2 linked regions of the Chondromyces crocatus genome follow. The protein of the gene in region 1 interacts with the protein of each later gene in a pairwise test. Links are inferred from orthologs where the notes say so. Each region holds a gene or a part of one and is shown in the gene's direction. Other genes may lie near its edges.

Region 1 (11,955 bases):
TGGTTCCGGGGTGGCCGTGGGACAGGGCCTGCGCCTCGGGTGGTTCGCTTCTGTGTGGACGTCCATTCGTCAATCGGCCGGCTACATGAATCAACGCCGCGTCGAGGTCACGGGGGCATCGGTCCCGGTGGCGTAGATGATCAGGAAGGAAGACAGAGATGACCACCAGTGTCAGGACGTACGATCACGGTGTTCCCTGGGAAGGGGATTTCGGTGTCACGCAAGCCTACAGCGTCAACGGGACCATCTACATCTCGGGTCAGTTTGCCCACGATATGCAAGGCAACTTCGTCGGCGAGGGCGATTTCGAGGTGCAGGCCCGGCAGACGCTGGAAAACCTCGATCGTGTGCTGACGGGGTTCGGCATCACGAAGGAGAACATTGCCGAGCTGGAGATCTTTCTCGTCGACACGAAAGCGCATTTCCAGCCCTGCGTGGCGCTGCTCAAGGCCTACATGGGCGGCCATCGCGCGGCAGGCACCCTCATCGGCGTGGCGGGGCTGGCGTTCCCTCATCAGCTGATCGAGATTCGCGCCGTCGCGCACGCGAGCTAGCGCGGCGTGCGCTGCGTTGACGCTCATGACGCCATCTGCGACCCTGGGTCAGAGCGATGCGTCAAAGCGAATTCGAAGCCAAGGTGCTGGATCTGTGGACCCGGACCCGGATTCCGCTGACGCGCGCCAATGTCCTGGTCCACACCCGGGCGTCCCGCGCTCAGATCGAGCGGGGGATGGACGAGATGCTGAAAGGCGGCCTCGTCGAGCTCGACTCGGATGACCAGGGGGAACTCTTGTGGACGGTGCGGGGCGCGGACCGGCCACGATCGGGGCCGGAAACGTTCGCCGAGCTGGAACGGCGGGAGCGGCTGGAGGGGGAGGTCGACAGGCTCCGGTCCGGCGCGAACCTCGCGCTGCGCGCGGCGGGGTTGCCGACGCGGTCTGCGCCGGTGGAGGAGAAGAAGTCGCTGATCGCCTCGGGGGCGCTGTCGTTCTTCTTCGGTCCCATCGGCTGGCTGTACGCGGCACCTCTCAAGGAGGCGTTCCCCGCCATCGTCATCTACGTGCTGCTCTGCGCGCTCCTCCCGAAGTTCTTGCTGGTGTGGATCCTGGGGCTCGTGAGCCCCGTCTCGGCCATCGCAGGGATCCTCTACGCCTGGAGCTACAACCACGAGGGGCGACGCGCTCCGCTGATCGGGAAGGCGAAGGACGCGCTGCCGGTCCGGCGGCTGCGCTGAGCAAACGGCTGCTGGAGGAGGGGGACGCCGCGAGGGTTCGGTCCGTTCGCTTCGTTCTGGCAGGATCGGGCAAGTCGTTGGCCGTGGCCGGCTCACGGTCGCTGCATGCGTGGTGGTCTGCTCCACCGCCATGGACACCTACGGCTATGCAGCGCACTCCGCGGACACGCCTCTCGCTCCCTTCCACTTCAAGCGTCGCTCGCTTCGCCCGGACGACGTGGCCGTGGAGATTCTCTACTGCGGCGTCTGCCACACCGACCTGCACATGGCGCGCAACGACTGGGGAGTCAGCCAGTACCCGCTCGTGCCCGGTCACGAGATCGTCGGGCGCGTCGTCGACGCCGGGGTGAACGTCTCGCGGCACCGCGCCGGCGACATCGTCGCGATCGGGACGTTCGTCGATAGTTGCGGGACATGCGCCCCCTGCCAGCGCGGCGACGAGACGATGTGCAAGAAGGGCGTCTTGCTGACGTACAACGGCCTCGATCCGTCGTCGGGGGAGATGACGCGCGGCGGGTACTCGAAGCACATCGTGGCGAGGGACCGCAACGTGCTGCAGGTGCCGAAGGCGCTCGATCCCTCCCGGACAGGGCCGCTTCTGTGCGCAGGGACCACCATGTACACGCCGCTCGAGGTCTGGAACACCGGGCCAGGGATGCGCGTCGCCATCGCCGGGCTCGGCGGGCTCGGGCACCTCGGTGTGAAGTTCGCGGCTGCGCTGGGCGCGGAGGTCACGGTCATCACGCGCAGCGCCGCCAAGGCAGAGGAGGCCAGCGCGCTCGGAGCGCACCACACGCTGGTGTCGACCGACGCCGCGGCCATGGCACGTCACGAGAGCGCGTTCGATCTCATCGTGGACACGATTCCCGTCGCGCACGACCTGAGAGCCTATGTGACCTTGCTCGATCACGACGGCACGCTGGTGAACGTCGGCGCCATCTCCATGCCCGTGGAGGTGGACATGCTCCCCCTCGTGGTGGGAAGGCGTCGGATTGCCGGCGCAGGCGCTGGCGGGAACCGCCCGACGCAGGAGATGCTGGCGTTCTGCGCCGAGAAGAATGTGCTGCCGGAGACCGAGCTGATCGGGATGGAGTCCATCGCGGAAGCCTTCGATCGCCTCGAACGGGGTGACGTGCGCTACCGCTTCGTCCTCGATGTGGGGGCCTTCAAGCTTCCGTGATCCTGGCGCGGAGGCGCTCGGCGTCGCGGCGCGGAGGCGCACCGAACAGGCGCGCATACTCGCGCGTGAAGTGGGTGGTGCTCTCGTAGCCCACGCGTGTGCTCACGGTGCCCACGTCGAGCGCTTCTCCGAGCAGGAGGTGTCGCGCCTCCTGCAAGCGTAGCTGCTTCTGGTACTGCAGCGGGCTCATCGCGGTGACCGCCTTGAAGTGGCGATGAAACGAGGTGACGCTCATCGCCGCGTCGCGTGCGAGGTGCTCGATGCTGATCGGCTCGGCGTAGTGCTCCCGCAGAAAAGCGACCGCCCTGGCGATCCGTGCGACGTTCCCCTGGTCGAGCGCGAGGGTGCGCAGCATGGATCCGCGCGGACCGCTGAGCACCCGGAACAGGATTTCGCGACGCACGAGGGGTCCCAGCAGCGCAACTTCGTCCGGGTGCTCGAGCATGCGCAGCGCACGCACCACGGCGTCGAGCAGCTCCGGGCTGGCCGGCCCGGTGAGCACCGCCGTCGAGGCCTCTTCCGGTGGAGGCAGTTCGAGATGCATCTGGGCAATCTCGACGAGATGGAACTCCATCGCGAAGGCGAGGTAGGGGACCGTCAGGATGCGTCCGGTGACCGGCACGGCGACCGACACGACCAGCTCATCGCCGGGACCGTACTCGTAGACCTTCTCGCCGTTGGCGATCTCCTTTCGCCCGTCGATGCCGATGCACAAGCGCGGTGTGTAGAGAACGGGAGACGGCGGCAACGGCGCGTCGAGGCGCAGGAGCGTGACGCCTTGCAAGGCCGTGGGCGTCTCGCCCGGCTGGCCACTCAGGCGATGCGCGAGCGTGCGTAGCTCTTCGATTCCCTTCATCGTGCTCACGCTGAGACTAACCATCCCGGGCAGCGCCGGGGGTTCGATGCGTGAGGCGCTCGGGCGGCCGCGTGTGGCCGCGTCGACGTCGCGCCACCTGTCCTGCGGTCAGCCTCGCGCCACCCGTCCGGCCGGGGTCATCACGGCGTCGGTCAGGCTTCCGTCGATCGTCACCTCGGCGCCAGGCCACACGACGCAGCCTCGCAACGTCCCGTGCCCGAGGACGCGGGCGCCGGCGCCGACCACGCTCGCCTCGACGGTCACCCCGTCGGCCACGACCGCGCCCGCCCCCACGAACGCCCCCTCGCGCCGCCCCTGCAACCAGCGCGCGTTCGCCCGCAGGTAGGCCGCGACGGTGCCCACGTCGTCCCAGACCGTGGGCGCGGGGAAGGTCGACAGCGCGCCGCCCTGCCGGAGCCAGGGCAGGTACACGTCGCCCACGAGGCACCCCTCGGGTGGCAGGTCCCGCCGCAAGGCCGCGCCGACGACCTGCACGCCCACGAAATCGCCGCCCGCGACCTCCTCGCCGAACCGCTCGCCGCGCAGGCGCACCACCTCGCCCTGCGCGCCCACGCCGACGGTCCCCACCCCAGACTCGCGGGGGGCCACGGCCAGGGTCGCGGCGACGCCAGCGTGCGCGTGCCGCGCGTGCCGCGCATGCCGCGCATGGGCGGTCACGAGGGCGGCCACATCGAGGTCGATCAGGATGTCGCCGTTCCACACCAGGGCGTCGCCCTCGCCGAGCCAGGCGGCGGCGTTCGCAACCCCGCCCGCGGTGCCCAGGATGGTCGCCTCACGCACGACGTGCACCGGGAGCGCCAGGGGGCCGAGGGCCTCGGCGCCGAAATCTTCGGCGCGGTGGAAGGTGTTCATCACCACATGCTGGACGCCTCCTCGGGCCAGGCGGTCCACGACGTGGGCCAGGAGGGGTCGATCGCCCACCCAGACCAGGGGCTTCGGGCGCTCGTCGGTGAGCGGCCTGAGCCGCGTTCCAAAGCCTGCCGCCAGGATCATCGCGCCCGTCATGCGCGCGCACGCTACTCCCCGCACGCGCGGACGGACAAACTGCCGAAAATTCGACGCCCCCCCGGGGCGCGTGCTACCCCCCGAGGCGTGCGCTCGCGCTTCCGTGATCTCGCTGTCCTCGCCGCGCTAGGCGCGCTCTCGGCGTTCGGCGCCGTGCTCTCGCCTGGATGTGGCACCGACGCCGTGGGCGTCGATGCCTGCCGGCAGATCGAGGACGCACGCTGTCAGGCCGCCTCCGTCTGCGGATACGACGAGGCGCAGGTCAAGACGTGCCGGGAGTTCTACCGGGACCAGTGCCTGCGGGGGATCCAGAATGCGGAGCATGGCGAGCCGGCCGAGAGCGAGGTCGAGGGGTGCATCGCGGCGGTCGAGGCCGTTCGCGACTGCGCCGCCGCGGGGACGCCGACGGTGGGCGAGTGCAGCGGCGTGGTGCTCGCACCGACCGCCGATGGCTCGGTCCCTCCTTGCCTGATCATCACCGAGCAAGTGCATCGTCTCCAGGCATGCGCCTTCGTGGCGACGCCCCCCTCCGGCGGTAGCGGTGGCAACGGTGGGTCCGGAGGTGATGGCGCGGGCGGATCCGGCGGGTCCGGCGGCTCTGGAGCCGAGGACGGCTCCGGCGGATCGGGAGGACCGGCGAACTCCGGGGGCGCAGGGGGTTCGTCCATGGGCGCTGGCGCGTCAGGTGGCACGGGCGGCACCGGTGGCGCCGGCGGTGCGGGCGGGGCGTGAGGACGCGGGTCACAGCACGAGCGATTCCTGCATTTCAGGTGGCATCGGCCCTGTCCTTGGACTAGTTCCGGGTCGCAATGGTCTGCGCGAGAGCCCTGGCCTCCCTGGCCCGCGCCGCCTGGTTGGCCGCCTTCACGGCGACCCTCGGCGGTTGCGCCAACAGCAGCGAGGATCTCGGAACCTTCGAGACGGCGACGGCGATCGTGATCGATCCGAACGCCTTCCCTCGCGGCCTGCCCTGCACCGACGCGCCAGGCGCCATGCAGAGCTACGTGGCCACCCTGATCGATCACACGGATCCGAGCGCGCCGTTCGCGCTGCCCTCGTCGGATCCCCTGCCCTGCTCCCAGCAGACGCAGTTCCGCTACGTGGTCCCGGGGCACGTGTACGCCGCCTCGGTCGACGGCTACGAGCAAGCGTCCAACGTGCTCGTCCCGCGCGGCGGTCACGGGTCGGGCAGCCGGAGGATGAAGCTCGGTACCGGCGTGCGGCGGGACGACGATCGGCGCTGGACCACGCTGCCCGACGTCACACCGCGCTGGCGCATCGACTGCGCCGAGCAGGCCGCGCAGGATGGCGCGTCGCTCAACATGGGCGGCTGCCAGCTCGTCTCGGATCGGGGGACGAGCGCGGTGACCGCCATCCAGTTCGATCTCCAGGCCACGCTCGGCAGCCTCCGGTGCGCGACCGAGGACGGCAGCGGTGAGGTGTCCCGCTTCGACGTGATCCCCTCGGACGGCGCCCAGGCCGAGATCGTCGACGTCCCCTGCCCTCCGGAGGGCCCCATCCGCATCGAGGAGGGCGTCTCCGCCGGGCGGGTGTACACGTTTCGCATCGAGGCCCATGGCCCGCGCGCGACGTACGCGGCGAGCTGCGAGGCGGTCACGGTCGAGAACCGCACGGTCTCGGCGGTGTGCTCCCCGCTGACGGCGAACGGGGTCCTCAACATTCCCGTCGACGCGGTGGTCGAGGCGTCCGGGCTCACCTGCGGGACCACGCTCGGCAACTACATCGTGCGGCTCTCGTCGCTCGCACTCCCGCCGACCATCGACGCCTTCGAGTCGAGCGCGCTGCACTGCACCGAGAGCGCGCGCTTCACGACGCTGCCGCCCGGCCCCTACGAGGGCGCCGTGTACGAGCCCGGCGAGGCGGGTGGCGCGCCGATCGCGATCTGCCAGGGTGAGGTGTCCCCTGGCACCACCACGTTCGCGACCTGCGCGGCCGCGCCCTGACTCTTTCTCTCTACATCACCTGCCCGAAGCATCAGCGGTTCTATGGAAGACACTTCCAATATCCAGCAGAAGGTCCCGGTCAGCATCCAGGACGAACTCCGGACCAGCTACCTCGATTACGCGATGAGCGTGATCATCGGTCGTGCCATCCCAGATGTGCGTGACGGCCTGAAGCCGGTGCACCGCCGCGTCCTGTTCTCGATGCACGAGCAACACATCGGCCCTGGCGGCGCGCACAAGAAGTGCGCGCGCGTGGTCGGGGACGTGCTCGGCAAGTACCACCCGCACGGTGACATGTCCGTGTACGACGCGCTGGCCCGCATGGCCCAGCCGTTCAGCCTGCGGTATCCGCTCATCGACGGGCAGGGCAACTTCGGTTCGGTCGACGGCGACTCGCCGGCGGCCATGCGTTATACCGAGTCGCGGCTGGCGCGCGTCGCAGTCGAGCTGCTCGCCGACATCGACAAGGAGACCGTCGATTTCTCGCCGAACTACGACGACTCCGAGCTCGAGCCGGTGGTCCTGCCGGCGAAATTCCCCCAGCTCCTCGTGAATGGCTCCGGCGGCATCGCCGTCGGCATGGCGACCAACATCCCGCCCCACAACCTGGGCGAGATCATCGACGCCACCATCGAGATCATCCGCAATCCCGAGGTCACCCTGCCCGAGCTGATGCAGCACGTCCACGGGCCCGACTTCCCCACCGGGGGGCTGATCTACGGCAAGAGCGGGATCCTGCAGGCCTACACCACGGGGCGTGGTTCGATCACCATGCGCGCCCGGAGCTCGGTCGAGAAGACGCACAAGGGCGACCGCGAGGCGCTGATCATCTCCGAGATCCCCTACCAGGTGAACAAGGCCCGGCTGGTCGCGAAGATCGCCGAGTGCATGAAGGAGAAGCGCGTCGAGGGCATCAGCGAGGTACGCGACGAGAGCGACCGCGAGGGGATGCGCATCGTCATCGAGCTGAAGAAGGACGTGTTCCCGCAGGTGGTGCTGAACCAGCTCTACCGGCTCACCGACCTGCAGACGACGTTCGGGGTGAACAACCTGTCCATCGTGCAGGGTCGCCCGGCCGTGCTGTCGCTGAAGGAGACGCTGGAGCATTTCATCGAGCACCGCCGCGAGGTGGTGACGCGGAGGACCCGCTTCGAGCTGCGCCAGGCCGAGTCGCAGCGCGAGCTGGTGGAAGGCCTGGGCATGGCCACCACCGACATCGACCGGGTGGTGGCGACCATCCGCGCGTCCGCCGACACCGACGAGGCCCGCACCCGCCTGTGCGCACTGCCCCTGCGCGGGCTCGGCGAGTTCCTCCGCCGCGCCGGCCGCCCTGATGAGGAGTGCGAGAAGGCCGACGCGGCCGGCGACTACTTCCTCTCGGAGCGGCAAGCCAAGGCCATCCTGGAGATGCGCCTCTCCCGCTTGACGGGTCTGGAACGCGAGAAGCTCGCCAAGGAGTACGGCGAACTGGCGAAGACGATCGAGCGCCTCAGGGCGATCCTGGCCGACCAGGAGCTCTTGATGAACGTCATCGTGACGGAGCTCGAGGAGATCAAGACGCGCTTCTCCGACGAGCGCCGCACCGAGATCGTGGCCGCCGAGGCCGAGATCAACGTGGAGGATCTGATCCAGGAAGAGGACATGGTGGTCACGGTCTCCCACGCGGGGTACGTGAAGCGCACCTCGGCCTCGATTTACCGGGCGCAGCGGCGTGGCGGGAAGGGCACGCTGGGGATGGAGGCGCGCGAGGAGGACTGGGTGAGCCAGGTCTTCGTCGCGTCGACCCACTCCCACGTGTTCTTCTTCAGCGACACCGGGAAGGTCTTCGTCAAGAAGGTCTACGAGATCCCCCAGGCCGCGCGGAACGCCAAGGGGCGCGCCATCGTGAACTTCGTGGGGATGGAGCCCGGCGAGAAGGTGGCGGCCGTGATGTCCGTGCCGCGTCTGGAAGAGGGTCGCTTCGTCGTCACGGTGACGCGCCGTGGGCAGATCAAGAAGACGGCGCTGCTCGAGTACGAGAACTACCGCGACAAGGGCATCATCGGGGTGCGCATCGAGGAGAGCGATCAGCTCCTCGTGGCGGCGCTGACCGATGGGACGCAAGAGCTGGTGATCGCCACCCGCACCGGGATGAGCATCCGCTTCTCGGAGGAGCAGGTCCGCGCGACCGGCCGCGCCACGATGGGCGTGAAGGCGATCGAGCTCGAAGAGGGCGACGAGGTGGTCGGGATGGGCACGAGCGGCGACGGCCGCGATCGCGTGCTGGCCGTGTGCGAGCGCGGCTACGGCAAGCAGACGCCCATCGAGGAGTTCCGGAAGCAGAGCCGCGGCGGCAAGGGCGTGATCCTGATCGACGCCAGCGAGCGCAACGGCCCCGTCGTCGGTGTGGCGATGGTGTGCACCACCGACGAGGTGCTGCTCGTCACCGACAAGGGGCAGATGATCCGCACCAAGGTCAGCGAGATCCGCGAGACCAGCCGCAACGCGCAGGGCGTGCGCCTGATGAACGTGGACGACGGCGAGCGCGTGGTCGCCATCGAGGCGTTCGCCGCCGACTCGGACTCCTCGGAGTCCACCGAGCACGCAGAGGGCGCCACGCCGCCCGAGGCCTCTGCCGGTGCCAACGGCCACAGCGCCGATCCCACGCCGGAAGCCTGACACCTCCCGGGGGGACGATCGGCGCGACGCCGGACGCCTCCCCGGTCACCCGGCGCCCCCAGCGCCCGCTCGCCTCCCCTCCCCCCATCGACGCCCACGCCGCTCCTGCGCGAGCAGTGACGCGCTCATCAGGCTCGCGCGACGACGTGCGCGCGCCCCCTGAGCGGAAGGCCGCGTGGCGCACGCATCACGGATTCACGCTTGGTGTTGCTTCACGCCGGGATCGGCGTCGCTGTCCGGCTCGGCAAGAAGCGTCGGAGCTTGAGGCCGAGCAGCGACGTCTCCTGCGTCTTGCGGATGTACCCCGATGCACCGCATTCCTCGGCGAGACGCGCCAGCTCGAGATCCGGCCGGTCAGAGAACAGCACGATGGGACAGTGATGCAGGCCGCTGCGGGCCGTGATCTCGACGAGCTTGTCGCCCGTGAGCGCAGGCATGCTCACGTCCATCAGCACCAGATCCGGCTTCTCCAGGACGAGCGCGCGCGTGAAGCCGATGGGGCTCTCGAGCCCGATCACCTCGTAGTCCTCTTCTTCGAGGACACACCGCACCACCTCTCGGATGATCGAGCTGTCGTCGACGATGAGCACCTTGGTTCTTCGGCGGGACGGCATGGTGGTGACCCAGCAGTACCACAGCGCCGCGTTCCATGCTTGTCCCGGGCGGGCCGGTGCCACCGAAGGTGGCGCGTGGACCCTGAGGCGGTCGTTCTGGAGCAGATGGTCCTGGCATGCGTCCTGCCACGTCTTCGGTCGAGGCGCCGCCGAGCCATCCTGCATGCCTGAGGCGCGCTCTCCGCCAAGGTCCCCCCGTGCCCGCCATCAACCCCATCCCGCAGCCCTCCGAGCCCTCCGAGCCCCCTCAGCCCACCGGGGTGAAGGCGTACGCCGCCTGCATCGGCTGGGGGATGAAACTTCTCGTGCTGTCACTGCTCTTGCTCGAAGGTCTGTATCTCGTTCTGGGCAATCTTTTCCTGGGTCTCGGGGGGTTGAAGCGTCTCGTGAGCTGGGACCCAGAGACGTTCACGATGGATTACGACGTCGCCTGGTCGCTGTGGCCAGGGCACGCGCGGGTCCGGAATTTCAAGATCACGGGCCAGGACACGGTGCTCCAGTGGTCGATGGACATCGAGAAGGCCTCGGTCCAGGTGGAGCTGGCAGAGCTGTTCGACCTTCGTTACCACGCGACGCGTGTGAGCGCGGAGGGGGTGGTCTTCAAGCTGCGGTTCCGCGTGAGCGACGAGGTCGCCGACAGCGCGTACGCCAGGGCCCTGCCCCCCATCGCCGGGTTCGCCGATCCTCCGCTCGCCTTCGTGGGCCCTGTCCTGGAGCCGACGGACGCGGACTACCATCTCTGGACCGCACACCTGGAGAACATCGACGCCCAGATCAAGGAGATCTGGGTCGAGGGCTACCGCTACACCGGCGACATGCACGCCAGGAGCGGCTTCTACTTCAAGCCGCTGCGCAAGTTCTCGCTGGATCCTTCAGGGGTCGAGATCCGATCCGGGGAGCTTCAGACCGCGGATCACGCGGTGCTGCGGGGGATGGAGGGCTACCTGTTCGCGTCCGTCGATCCTTCCGACATGGAGTACGCCGACGTGGCGACGATGCTGAAGGCGACCCAGCTGCACGCCATGCTGGAGGCGCAGGTGCCGGGGCTCTCGTTCATGCGATCGCTCACGGGAGACGATTTCCCTCGATTCCGCGACGGGAGCGGCGCGCTGTCGCTCGATGTGCGGGTCGACCGCGGCGTGCTGTCGCAAGGCAGCCGCGCTCGCTATGCGACGGAACGGCTCGACGTCGACACCCTCGATGGGGGCGCCACGGCCGCCCTGGAGGCCGATCTGCGGGTGCACGAGGGCCGCACCCATCTGTCGGGTGACGTGGACCACGCCACCCTGCGCTGGGCCCGTCCTTCGGGCGGCCCGGTGGCGGTGGTGAACGGAGCGCGCGCCACGCTGGAGATGCCCGCGAGCCTCCTCGAGCCCTGGCTGGTCGAGGACTATGCGCTTCAGCTTCCGTCGGTGCGCGTCCCCGATCTGCGGCGGTTGCTCCCCGACCGTCAGAGTCCCGTGCAGTTCACGCGAGGGTCGGCGGCGTTGCGCGGGGCCCTCTCGGGGCACCGCGGTCAGCCCGGACGAGGTTCGCTGCACGTGGATGTCTGGAACGCCGCCGGGAGCTGGAAGCAGCTCGCGCTCGGGGCGAGCGTGGGCGCGAAGATCGAGGTGGAGGGGGTCGATCTCGTCGGGAAGACGGCGACGCTGAAGGGCACCGCCGGCATCGGGAAGGCCCATGTGCGCGCGGGAGAATCCGCTTACGAGGACTGGTGGGCGCGCGCTCGCTTCAGCGGGGTGAAGGTCCGGCTGGGGAGGAGCATCGATGTGCGTGGCAACGCGAAGGTGGCGATGCGCGATCTGGATCCGTTCGTGGGGACGCTGGTGGGGATGGATCTCTTGCCCGGCTGGTCGAAGCCGCTGATCTCGTCGAAGCAGGTGGACACCGACGTGAACGTGAACAAGCAGGGTACGCGGCTCTCGCTGGGGGTGCAGGCCATCGCCGGGTCTCAGCGGGTGACCGGGTTGCTGGAGCGGCGCCAGGATGACGATCGCGGGGCCTTTCTCATCGAGAGTGGACCGCTCTCGGCCGGCCTTCAGCTGGGTGCGGATGGGGTGAGTGTGAAGCCGTTCGCGGGTGGCGGGTGGCTGAAGGAGCAGCTCGCCGCATTGCGGGGGTGGCGCTGAGGGGCGCGGATCCCGGCGCTCCGGCACGGGTCCTCCCACGCCTCGCGCATGCACACACTGCACGCCGACGGGTTGAAGCCCCAGTGGGATGGGGTGGTCGTGGAATGGAGGATCAGCCTTCGAGGAGTTCGAAGCGGATGCCGGCTTGCTGGAGGCGGTCGATGAGGAGGTTGCCCATGGCGATGGCGGGGGTGATGACGCCGGTGTGGGGCGGAAGGCGGTCGCGGTCGTGGGCGAGGCAGAGGGCTGACTCGGAGAGCATCTTGGCGGTTTCGGTGTAGCCGGGGTCGCCTC
Region 2 (11,885 bases), 6.0 Mb from region 1 along the record:
GGAGAGGCGGCGCTTGAACTTCCTGATCCCTTCGAGGAACTCCGTGGCGCTCTGGAAGCGCTCTTCGCGGCCTTTGGCGAGGGCTTTGTCCACGAGCTTCGCCATGCGGTGGGGCACGCTGGGATTCAGTTCGTGGACTGGCCTGTGCCACGCCGTCAGGATCTGGACGAGGAGGGCATTGTAGTTTCGGGCGACGAACGGCCGCTGGCCCGTCAGCGATTCGTAGAGGATGACTCCGGTCGCCCAGAGATCCACGCGGTGATCGATCTGGCGATCACCTCGCGCCTGTTCGGGCGCCATGTAGTAGGGCGTCCCCATCACCATGCCTGGCTGGGTCAGGTCCATGGCGGTGTCTTCCACCCCGACGAGCTTGGAGATGCCAAAGTCGAGGATCTTCGCGAGAGGAAGCATCCCGGCGCGCTGGGAGAGGAAGATGTTCTCGGGCTTCAGGTCGCGATGGACCACATCACGCTGGTGCGCTGCGACGAGTGCCGAGAGCACCTGCAGCATCATGTCGGCGGCCTCGTAAGGGTTCAACGGGCCGCCATTCTGGATTCGTTGCGCAAGGGTCTCGCCGTGCAGACGCTCCATCACGAGGTAGGGACTCCCGTCAGGGAGCCGGCCGATGTCGTAGACCTCGCAGATGTTCGGATGACCGATGCGGCCTGCAATACGCGCTTCGTGTTCGAGCCGTGAGATGGCCTCCTTCTTTTCGGCCTCCTTGGGGTGGAGCACTTTGACGGCGACGAGGCGGCCGATGTGCATGTGCTCCGCTTCGAAGACCGACCCCATCCCTCCCTCGCCGATGACGGCGCGGACGCGGTACTTGTCGCTGATGATCTGACCCACCAGCTCGCTTCGTTTCCCGATCTCGGACCCCGTGCTCGGTCGGGCCAGGGCATCCTGCGTGATCGCGGGGACAGGAGACGATGCGCCAGCCGAGGCGTCAGCGGGACGGGCGGAGGGGGACGCGAGCCCGTAGGCGCCAGGCGGACGGGGAACCGTAGCGGGTGGTATGGCGGCGCCGCGTGCCGATTCCGGTAGGAAGGGGTGGGAGCCTCTGGCGGAGCGGGGACTCGCGGACGGAGGAGCCGCGTCGCGAACAGACGCCGGTCCAGCTGCATCGGTGAGGGGGGAGGCAGCCCGCGAGGAAGCAGGGGCGCCAGGAGCAGGAGCAGAGAGCGTGCGCGCGGTACTGCGTCCCTCTGCGCCACTTGCTGGTCCTCGTGTCGAGGCAGGAGCATCATCAGGCGTGGAGGGAAGGCGTGCACGACCCGGGATCATCGGGGGCGGTGGAAACGGTCGCGGTGGCGCACCCGCTGTCCCGAACTGCCGGGCCAGCGTCGCCCCCCTGACCGAACTGGGGCCCGCCGCCTCCTCGTGACCGATCGACGGCCTGGAGACAGCCGGCTGACCAGTGGGCGGCCTGGGGACGGAGGGAGGCCGAGGATCATGCGAAGGCGTCTGTCCCGGCAATGCGGATGGACCAGGTCGGGCCTGGCCAGCCAGGGGAGGTCGCGCTGGCGTCGCAGAGGGGCGTCCAGCGAGAGGATTTCCGAGAGCGCGCGCCGGACTTCCGGAACTCAGCGGGGACGGCGCTGACACTGAAGGTCCCGGAGGGGGGGGCGCCGGCGGTACGACGCGCGCGGGGAGGCTCGGACGCGGGCTGGATGTGGGACCGGGCCTCGGGATTGCCGTTCCGGCCTGAGGTGCAGAGGCGTGAGGGTAACGCTGAGGGTCTGGGGGCGCGGGTGAGGTTGGCTGACCCGTCCCTGGGGGAGACCGACGGAGACGGTTCGCCTCTGGTTCGAGAGGAATACCTGTAACCGGGCACACGAATGCCTCTGAGTCGTGCAGGCGGCTGCAGTGGAGGCATCGGACCAAGCCCAAGGGTGTGTACCTTCTGTCATACGCCGTTCGAAGGCCACTGAAAACACAGCCCTTGATCGTCGCGGCAGGGCGACTGGACCCCCTGCCAGGAAAGGTTGGGCGCGGGTCAGACCTGGCACTCTTCTCGGGAGTCTCCCAGACACTTCTCAGGGGAAACCTTGGGGAAAAGTACAGGTAAAGACCTGGGGGCAGAGTGAGGAAGAGTCCTCATCACACCGGCTTGCTCCCCTTGCCCACCCTCCGTCCTGGATCTCGACCTCCGTTTGTCCTCAGGGGGAAACCTGGCAACTCATCGTTTCCTTTTCCTATTTCGACTTTTCCCCATCCTCCACAGGGCCTACTACGAAGACCCTAAAGATCATCTACTTCTGAGAGAGAGAAGAAGAAGCCAGAGCAATGCCTCTCAGCGCCTGCATTTCAGCCGCACCACCGGGCGCTAACCCTGCTAAAGGGTGCGGGCTCCGGAGCCGCCCATGGACCTTGAGATCCCCAAGAAAGACCTCCTCCGCCTCGTCAGCCGTTGCCAGGGAGTGGCGGACAAGAAGAGCGCGATGCCAGCCCTCGCGAACGTCCTTCTCTCGGCGGATGCCAACACGCTCTGGGTCTCGGCAACCGATCTGTACCTCGGGGTGACCGGTCACCTCGGCTCGCAGGTCAAAACGGCCGGCTCCGTGGCCGTCCCGGCCCGTGATCTGCTCGAGCGCATCAAAGCGATGCCAGATGGGCTGTTGCACGTGACCACCACCGAGGGCGCGCAGACGACCATCAAGGCCGTGGGCAGCCCCAGGCGCTACACCCTGCCGGGGATACCAGGCGCCGAGTTCCCCCAGCTTCCCACGGCCGCCGAGGACGCCCCGCGGCTGGAGCTTCCGGTCGACCTCCTGGCGCTGCTCATTGCCCGGACCCACTTCTCGATCTCGACGGACGAGACGCGGGCGCACGTCAACAGCGCGCTGTTCGAGTGGTCGGGCGATCGCGTGAGGATGGTGACGACCGACGGGCATCGCCTCTCCAAGATGGAGGCCACGGTGTCGGGGAGCTCCGCGACGGCGACGATGCTCATCCCCCTCAAGGCGATCCACGAGCTGCGTCGCCTGGCTGACGAGGCGCGGGCCGAGAAGGACGCGCCAGTCGTGAGCATCACGCAAAGCGGACCGAACGCTTTCTTCATGATCGCGGGGACACAGTTCTCGGTGAAGCTGGTGGACGCACAGTTCCCCCCCTACCAGCAGGTCATCCCTGCCATGACGGAGCGGTCCATCCGAGCTCCTCGTGCTGCGCTGGCCGATGCCTTGAAGGCGATCTCCCTTGCCGCGAGCGATCGAACCGGTGGTGTGAAGGTCACCGTCACCAGCGGTTCGCTTCGGATCACCAGCGAAAGCCCGGATACGGGCAATGCCTTCGATGAGCTGAGCGTCGACTACGATGGTCCCGAGCTGACCATCGGGTTCAATGCGAAGTACTTCCTCGATGTTCTCAACGGCGTCGACGATGAAGAGGTAATCCTCGGCATCTCCGGAGAACTCGATCCCGCCGTCATCAAGGCTGGCAACGAGTCGAATGAACAAAGCTACGTCGCCGTCATCATGCCGATGCGCATTTGAGCGACTCCCCTTCAGCTTCGGGAGACCGCCAGCAGGCCACGCCTGACGTTCTCTCCAGTGACGAGGCTGCAGCGCCGAGCTTGTTCTTGGCACGTCTCATCGTCCGCTCGCTGAGGAATCTCGAGCACGTCGAGTTCGAACCCTCCCCCCGCTTGAATGTCATCTCGGGCAGCAACGGGCAGGGGAAGACGAGCTTGCTCGAGGCGATCTACTTTGCTGCGACGTCGAGAAGCTTCCGCACCCACCGGATGGGGGACCTCGTTACGCATGGCAGCAGGATCGGGAGTTCTCGCGCGCGGTTCGTGCAGACTCATGAAGGAACCGAGCCACTGTCGCGAGAACAGGTGGCGTCGATCGAGGGAAAGCGCTGTGTGGTGCTGGTCGACGGGAACCGTCCCTCCTCGCTGGCCAGCTTTGCCACCCTCTCACCCGTGGTCGCATTTCATCCGAATGAGATGACGCTGACGACGGGGCCGGCCAGTGGACGACGGGTGCTTCTGGACCGACTGGCCCTCTTCATGAGCCCGAGCAGCGGTGACCACCGGCGGCGTTATGAGACCGCCCTTCGTGCACGGCAGGAAATTCTTCAGCACGGCCAGGCAGGACGCCTCGACGAGCTGGAAGCCTACGAGGAACTCTGCGCAAGACACGGCGCTGCCGTGACCCGCGCTCGGGCCGCGGCCGTGGACGCCCTCATGCCAGAGCTGATCGAGGCCTTCGCGAGTATCGCTGCCCCAGAGCTCTCGCTCTCCGTGAACTATGCAGCTGGCGGCAGCCAGGACGTCGAGGTGGCTCGTGTGGCACTACGGGACGCACGAAGCCGTGACGCTCGCCGCCCGACGGCCTCTTTTGGTCCCCACAAAGACGACGTGGATCTCGCGCTGGATGGACATCCGGTCCGGCTGGTGGCGTCCCAAGGGCAGCACCGGGCACTGACGCTGGCGCTCAAGGTGGCCGAGACTGCTGCCATCCGTAATGCCCGGCGTGTCGAGCCCGTCCTCTTGTTCGATGACGTCTCGAGCGAGCTAGACCGAGAGCGGACCGAAGCGCTGATGACATACCTCGGTCTGACCCGGGGTCAGCTGTTCCTGACGACCACTCGTCCCGAACTCATCGTCACCCCCCGAATGAACTCGGCCGAGCGACGAGATTTCCACATCGATGGCGGCGTGATCCTGGGCACTCCTCCGCGCCAGGGATCGTGAAAGCGACCGAACGCCCTGGCGCCACTCGCGCTGCGCAGACAGGCGCTCGGCGAGGGTGAGTACCTTGCCCGATCAGCCCATTTCGGCTAGATTTTCAAGCCTCTGGCGGGGCTTCAAGGGCCGCATACACGCGACGGGTTGAGATGCTGGCAGGCCAGCTGTACGGGGATGACCCGTACATGCTCACAGCCTTCCATGGGGCTCAACCAGGCCGCGAGGTGCTCCCTGGAAGCCTCAGCAGATCGCGGGGCCACCTCGACCAGTGCCCCACAGGACTACGATGATCGACACCACAGCTCATTCCCAGCCGGCCGTACCACCCCCGCCCACCGCGTATGATGCGAACAGCATCACCGCGCTCGAGGGGCTCGAAGCCGTGCGCAAGCGCCCCGGAATGTACATCGGTGATGTTCATGATGGGTCCGGGCTTCACCACCTGGTCTGGGAAGTGGTCGACAACGCAGTCGATGAGCATCTCGCGGGGGCGTGCACCGAGATCCACATCACCGTCCACTTCGATGGCTCGGTATCCGTCGAAGACAATGGCCGGGGCATTCCCGTCGGAATGCATACGAAGGGCGTCAGCGCGGCAGAACTCGTAATGACCGTCCTCCACGCTGGGGGAAAGTTCGACAACTCGAGCTACAAGGTCTCCGCTGGGCTCCATGGCGTGGGCGTGAGCGCAGTGAACGCTGTCTCGGAGACGCTGAAACTCGAAGTCAAACGCGAGGGCAAGGTCTGGTTCCAGGAGTACGAGCGAGGCGCTCCGAAAGATCGACTCAAAGCGATTGGTGAGACCGACAAGACTGGCACCAAGATCACGTTCAAGCCCGATACGCTCATCTTCTCGACCACGGACTTCAGCTTCGACGTCCTCGCCAGCCGTCTGCGAGAACTGGCATTCTTGAATGCAGGGTTGCGCATTCATCTCGAGGATCAGCGGCCTGAAGGGAAGAGTGAACTCTACGAGTACAAGGGAGGGATCGGCGAGTTCGTGGCGCTGCTCAACAAGACGAAGGAGCCGGTCCACGATGAGGTCGTCGATTTCGTCGCTCAGCAAGAGGGCGCGGGGGACAGTGGACGCCTGGGTCCTCCGATCACCGTCGAGGTGGCTCTGCAGTGGAACTCTTCCTATCAAGAGTCCATCTTTTGCTACACGAACAATGTCCACAACAAGGACGGCGGTACCCATTTGACGGGACTCCGCGCGGCATTGACCAAGACAATCAACAACTACGGCGCCGCGCAGAATCACTTCAAGGACCTGAAGCAGGGTCTCCAAGGAGAAGACGTCAGGGAGGGGCTCACCTGCGTGCTCAGCGTGAAGCATCCGGATCCCTCCTTCGACTCTCAGACCAAGTCCAAACTCGTCTCGAGCGAGGTGAAGGGGATCGTCGAGAGCATCGTCAATGAAAAGCTCGCGCAATATTTCGAGGAAAATCCTCAAAACGCCCGGAAGATCATAGAGAAAGCCGTCGTTGCGGCCAAAGCCCGCGAGGCAGCGCGCAAGGCGCGCGAGGTGATCAGGAAGGGGACCCTCGATGTCACGTCTCTTTCGGGCAAGCTCTCGGATTGTCAGTCGAAGGATCCGGAGAAGAGCGAGCTGTACATCGTCGAGGGGGAGAGCGCGGGCGGCAGCGCGAAGCAAGGCCGTGACCGGCATTTCCAGGCCATACTCCCCCTGAGGGGAAAGATCTTGAACGTCGAGCGCGCGCGCCTCGACAAAATGCTGAGCTCTGCGGAAGTCGGGACGTTGATCACCGCGCTGGGATGCGGAATCAACGAAGCTGGTGGGTTCGAAATCGACAAGCTGCGCTATCACAAGATCATCTTGATGACAGACGCCGATGTCGACGGTTCGCACATCAGGACCCTGTTGCTCACCTTCTTCTTTCGCCAGATGCGCGACATCATGACGAACGGTTACCTGTACATCGCGCAACCTCCGCTCTATCGAGTCCGCAAGGGGAAGCGCGATCTGTACCTGAAGGACCAAGCTGCCCTCGATGAGTACCTGGTGAACAATGCCGTCGAAGGGCTCGAGCTTCTCTCGGCAGACAACCGAACGACGGCAGGACAGCCACTCTACCGACTGGCCCAAGGCTTGAAGCGCTTCAAGGCTGTGCTGTCCAACCTGGACAAGCGCTGCGATGCGCGGATGGTTGCGGCGGTGCTACGGTCGAGTGCTCTCGCGCGCGAAGATCTGAGGGACGCGGCGAAGGTCGCCTCCGCTGCCTCACAGCTGCACGGTTATCTCGAGCGGCGCTATCCGGACATGTTTCCACTCACGGTTTCCACGCCTCACGACAGCGAGCACGGGACGAGTCGTATCGAGATCCAGCCCCGCGCTGGAGCCAGCGCAAGGAAGAGTGTCATCGATTGGAACCTGCTCGATTCGCCCGAGTACCAGGAGGCACTCTCCATCGAGAACGACCTCCGTTCGGTCGGGGCAGCTCCCTACCGAGCGAAGGGCGCTGGTTTCGAGCAGGAGATCCTCGACGGTGAAGCGCTCAGCGATTTCCTGGAAGAGAGAGGCCGCAAGGGGATCAACATCAGCCGCTACAAGGGTCTTGGCGAGATGAACGCTGATGAGCTCTGGGAGACGACGATGAACCCCGATGCCAGAACTCTGCTCCAGGTACGCATCGATGATGTGGTGAAGACCGATGAGCTGTTCACCATTCTCATGGGGGACCAGGTGGAGCCTCGACGTCAGTTCATCGAGCAAAATGCACTCCACGTGAAGAACCTGGACATCTGACCTCCACGCCTGGTCCACAGGCCAGGTCGAACGCATTGGCAGGAGGCTTGCTCCGGCAAGCCCTTGCGAGGCGGCACACCCGCCTTAGCTTGAGCGTGCCATGCGAATCGACCGGATGACGACCAAAGCCCAGGAAGCCGTGCGCGCGGCGGTAGATCTCGCCAGTCGGCGAGGGAATCCCGAACTCTACCCGGAGCACCTGCTTCGGGTCCTGATCGAGCAAGAAGGGGGAGTCGTCGGACCCCTGCTACAGAAAGCAGGAGCTGAGCCCTCTGCCGTGGTGCGTCAGCTCGACAGCAGGATAGACAGCTACCCTCAGGTGAGCGGCGGAGCCGAGCCGAACCTCGCTCGACGTGCGCTCGCGGTGCTCCAGAGGGCGGAGGACGAAGCCAAAACCCTCAAGGATGACTTCATCTCGACCGAGCACCTCTTGCTCGCAGCGGTGAAGGTCGACCGCGAAGCGCAGCAGCTATTCGAGCGATCGGGGCTGAGCCACGACAAGATCCTGGCGGCGCTGGCTTCCATTCGCGGAAGCCAGCGGGTGACTGATCGGGATCCTGAAGGGAAGTTCCAGGCGCTCGAGAAGTACACCAAGGACCTGACGAAGCTAGCGCGGCAAGGGAAGATCGATCCGGTCATCGGGCGAGACGAAGAGATCCGTCGAGTGATGCAGGTGCTGTCGCGCCGTACCAAGAACAACCCCGTGCTCATCGGTGAGCCGGGTGTGGGCAAGACGGCGATCGTCGAGGGGCTCGCGCAACGGATCGTGGCTGGCGATGTTCCCGAGAGCCTCAAGGACAAGCAACTGGCCGCATTGGATCTGGCAGCAATGGTCGCCGGGTCCAAGTTCCGAGGGGAGTTCGAGGACAGGCTCAAGGCGGTCTTGAAAGAGATCGAGGCGGCGCAGGGCAAGATCATCCTGTTCATCGATGAACTCCACACCCTTGTCGGCGCGGGTGCCGCGGAGGGAGCGATGGACGCCGCAAATATGCTGAAGCCAGCCCTCGCGCGCGGCGAGCTGCGCTGTATCGGAGCAACTACTCTCGACGAGTATCGTAAACGTATCGAGAAAGATGCTGCGCTGGAGCGGCGTTTCCAGCAGGTCTTCGTTTCGCAACCTACCGTGGAAGACACGATAGCCATCCTCCGAGGGCTGAAAGAGCGCTACGAAGTTCACCACGGCATCCGCATCCAGGACGCGGCCTTGGTCGCTGCAGCCGTGCTGTCGAATCGCTACATCACCGAGCGCTTCTTGCCGGACAAGGCGATCGATCTCGTCGATGAGGCAGCATCGCGAATTCGAATGGAGATCGACAGTCTGCCGACCCCTATCGATCAGGTAGAGCGCAATTTGCTCAAGTTGCAGATGGAGGAGCAGGCGCTCACGAAAGAGACCGACAAGAACAGTCGGACGCGACTCGAGGAACTCAAGCGGGAGGTTGCCGATCTACAGGCGCAACGCGATGCGATGCGCGCACAGTGGATGCGAGAGAAAGAGGTCATCGGCGAAATCCGAAGCCTGCAACCACAGATCGAAGAACTGAGGATCGAAGAGGAGCGGTACAAGCGCACTGGCGATCTTGGTAAGGCGGCCGAAATTCATTACGGCCGCATCCCGGAGACAGAGAGAAAACTCGAAACACTTCGCGAAACCCTCGCCCAGGTCCAAGGGAAGGGGAGCTACCTGAAGGAGGAGGTGAACGACGAGGACATCGCGGCTGTCGTCTCGAAATGGACGGGTATCCCTGTCTCGAAAATGCTCGAAAGCGAGATGCAGAAGCTCCTTCGGCTGGAGGATGAGCTGCGGAAGCGTGTCGTAGGCCAGGAGGATGCGCTTCGAGCTGTCGCAAACGCCATCCGACGCAGCCGCGCAGGCCTCGGTGATGAACGACGACCGATCGGCTCGTTTGTCTTCCTCGGTCCCACGGGTGTTGGAAAGACCGAGCTGGCGAAGGCGCTGGCCGAGTTCTTGTTCGACGACGAGCGGGCGATGGTGAGGCTCGATATGAGTGAGTACGGTGAACGACATGCCGTGGCTCGACTCATCGGCGCTCCTCCGGGTTACGTCGGCTACGAAGAAGGTGGTCAGCTCACGGAGCCAGTGCGTCGCCGCCCGTACACGGTGGTGCTCTTCGACGAGATCGAGAAAGCCCACGCGGATGTGTGGAACGTGCTGCTTCAGGTGTTGGATGACGGCCGCCTGACGGATGGTCAGGGCAACACGGTGGATTTCAAGAACACGATTCTGATTCTGACCTCCAATTTGGGGACCATGGTGGCAGCGAACATCGAGGATCAACTAGACCTTGATGCGGACGAGAAGAGTGAGCTGGTAAGACGTGCTGTCCTAGATGAGGTGCGCAAGCACTTTCGGCCAGAGTTCCTGAACCGACTCGACGATCTCATCGTTTTCCGTCGACTGGGGCAGGATCAGATGGAGCGGATCGTGGAGATCCAGCTGGATTTGCTGAGCAAACGATTGGAACGTCGTGCGCTCAAGTTGAGTGTGTCCGATGCTGCAAAGCGATTCCTCGTCGAGCAGGGATGGGACCCGCAGTATGGAGCTCGCCCCCTAAAGCGGGCGATCCAGCGTCATATCGAGGATGAACTAGCGAAGCGCGTACTCAGTTCGGAGTTGCGTCAGGGTGACACGGTGGCCATTGACTGCCGTGAAGACCGACTGATCTTCACGAAGATGGCATCCACCTGAGCCTGCGCCTGGAGGCGGCCAACTTCCGGCGAGCTTCTAACGGACTGAGAGGTTGACCGCTGTGCGGCGAAGGAGATCGAGGGCTGCGTATGCAGCCCCATACCGTACATCGTCTCGACCTCCCGGGAATATCCGGTGCTGAGCCGAGGTGCCACCGGGGTGAGCGATGGCCCAGTGGACCAAACCAACGGGCTTGGTGGCGGTACCGCCGCTGGGCCCAGCAATTCCTGTCACTGCGAGTGCAACGTCGACCTGATGAAGCCTTCTAGCCCCTTCTGCCATGGCGATAGCTACTTCGGCAGAGACGGCGCCATGGGAGCGCAGCATCTGATCAGGTACGCCAAGAAGGCGAGTTTTGGCATCGTTCGCATAAGTCACCGCGCCCCCCACGAAGTAGGAGCTGGCAGGAAACGAGGTGAGGAGATGGGAGAGCAAGCCGCCAGTGCAGGATTCGGCGACAGCGAGCTGCCATCCTCGCGCGCTGATGGCGCGACCGACGATCTCTGGAAACTCTTCCTCTCCTTCTCCGAAGACGACATCTCCAAGGCGTCGACGCACTTCCACCGCTGCCTCGCAAGCGACATCACGAGCGACGGACTGAGTCGTCGCCCGAACGTGAACCTTCACGTCGACCTCTGGGAAGTGGACGCGATACCCCACGGTGAGGCCAGGATAGAGGGTTTCGAGTCCCGCGAGGTGCTGCCCCACGATCGATTCCCCATAGCCATATGTTCGAAGTCGTATTTGATGCGTATTCGAAGGTGACTGGCTGCGGATTCGTGGGAGGACCTGTTCGGTGAACATGGTCTTCATTTCGCGTGGAACACCGGGAAGAAAGGCGATCGAGGCGCCTGTCGCCGTGAGCAAAAATCCGGGAGCCGTTCCAGCCGTGTTGGGAAGAACCTCGGCGTTGGCCGGGAGATCTGCCTGCTTCTCATGGCCAGGGTTCAGAATGGCTCCTCTGGATTCGACTCGCTGTCGAATCGCGAGGAGTGCGCTCTCGTTGCGAACGAGGTCGACGCCGAGGGCCCGCGCGGCAGCGACAGCGGTGAGGTCGTCCGTCGTCGGGCCAAGTCCGCCCGTGGCGATCACCAAGAGATGGGTTCGGAGGAGGCGCTGAATGCACGTGACAATGCGGTCGAGGTCGTCATCCACCGTGTCAGCGGCGGTGACTGTGAACCCGGCGGCGGTGAGCTCACCGGCCAACCAATGGGCATTCGTATCGAGGATCTCGCCTCGTGTGAGTTCGGTCCCAATGGACAAGATCGCGACAGTCATGTAGCGAACGAATGTAACGCAGCCAAAGCGACGAAGGACAGGTTCATCGGGCCGCGTAAGCGCATCGGAACCCGATGTCATCCGACCGCGTTGTCGCCTCGACACTCCGTACGTGCCACGTACGGAGGGCTGTTGCACTCTCGTCCATCCAGGATCCACCCACGACGTGACCTGCAGACGTGCTGGCTCCCGTTACGATGGTCCATTCAGCCACGTTCCCGGCTAGATCGAGTACCCCTTCTGGCGATGCTCCATCTGGGCGCGCTCCGGTCAGTTCGGGTCCTGAAGTGCCCCGAGCGCACGGGCCATCACGGAGGCCGTACGAAGCACGACGACAGACTGCACCTGTGTCACCCCACGGGTAACGGCGTCCTGAGAGTCCCGACGCCGCCAGAACGAATTGTTCGCGCGACGGGAGTGCGCCTCCCGCGAAGTGA

What was found.
Region 2: the proteins of gyrA (region 1) and gyrB interact in binary tests that used the Escherichia coli proteins (3 or more experiments, as listed by UniProt). The link is inferred for Chondromyces crocatus from one-to-one orthologs.

Annotation. Positions count from the first base shown.
Region 1 is NZ_CP012159.1:6,727,769-6,739,723, forward strand. The notes cover bases 5,918-9,118. They hold gyrA (DNA gyrase subunit A), read left to right. Parts: upstream 5,918-6,302; coding sequence 6,303-8,918; downstream 8,919-9,118. Other genes in these bases: CMC5_RS24475 (hypothetical protein), read left to right, coding at 5,918-6,260. Outside these bases: CMC5_RS24445 (RidA family protein), read left to right, coding at 159-554; CMC5_RS24450 (hypothetical protein), read left to right, coding at 611-1,234; CMC5_RS24455 (NAD(P)-dependent alcohol dehydrogenase), read left to right, coding at 1,365-2,414; CMC5_RS24460 (AraC family transcriptional regulator), read right to left, coding at 2,401-3,270; CMC5_RS24465 (nucleotidyltransferase family protein), read right to left, coding at 3,379-4,296; CMC5_RS24470 (hypothetical protein), read left to right, coding at 4,384-5,028; more of CMC5_RS24475, read left to right, coding at 5,106-5,917; CMC5_RS24485 (response regulator), read right to left, coding at 9,131-9,532; CMC5_RS24490 (hypothetical protein), read left to right, coding at 9,730-11,661; CMC5_RS24495 (saccharopine dehydrogenase family protein), read right to left, coding at 11,774-11,955. UniProt on the Escherichia coli protein: A type II topoisomerase that negatively supercoils closed circular double-stranded (ds) DNA in an ATP-dependent manner to maintain chromosomes in an underwound state.
Region 2 is NZ_CP012159.1:722,861-734,745, forward strand. What follows is about bases 4,589-7,719. They hold gyrB (DNA topoisomerase (ATP-hydrolyzing) subunit B), read left to right. Parts: upstream 4,589-4,979; coding sequence 4,980-7,460; downstream 7,461-7,719. Other genes in these bases: recF (DNA replication/repair protein RecF), read left to right, coding at 4,589-4,699; clpB (ATP-dependent chaperone ClpB), read left to right, coding at 7,561-7,719. Also shown: CMC5_RS02695 (serine/threonine-protein kinase), read right to left, coding at 1-849; dnaN (DNA polymerase III subunit beta), read left to right, coding at 2,364-3,494; more of recF, read left to right, coding at 3,581-4,588; more of clpB, read left to right, coding at 7,720-10,170; CMC5_RS41925 (CinA family nicotinamide mononucleotide deamidase-related protein), read right to left, coding at 10,207-11,448; CMC5_RS41930 (formylglycine-generating enzyme family protein), read right to left, coding at 11,492-11,885. UniProt on the Escherichia coli protein: DNA gyrase negatively supercoils closed circular double-stranded DNA in an ATP-dependent manner to maintain chromosomes in an underwound state.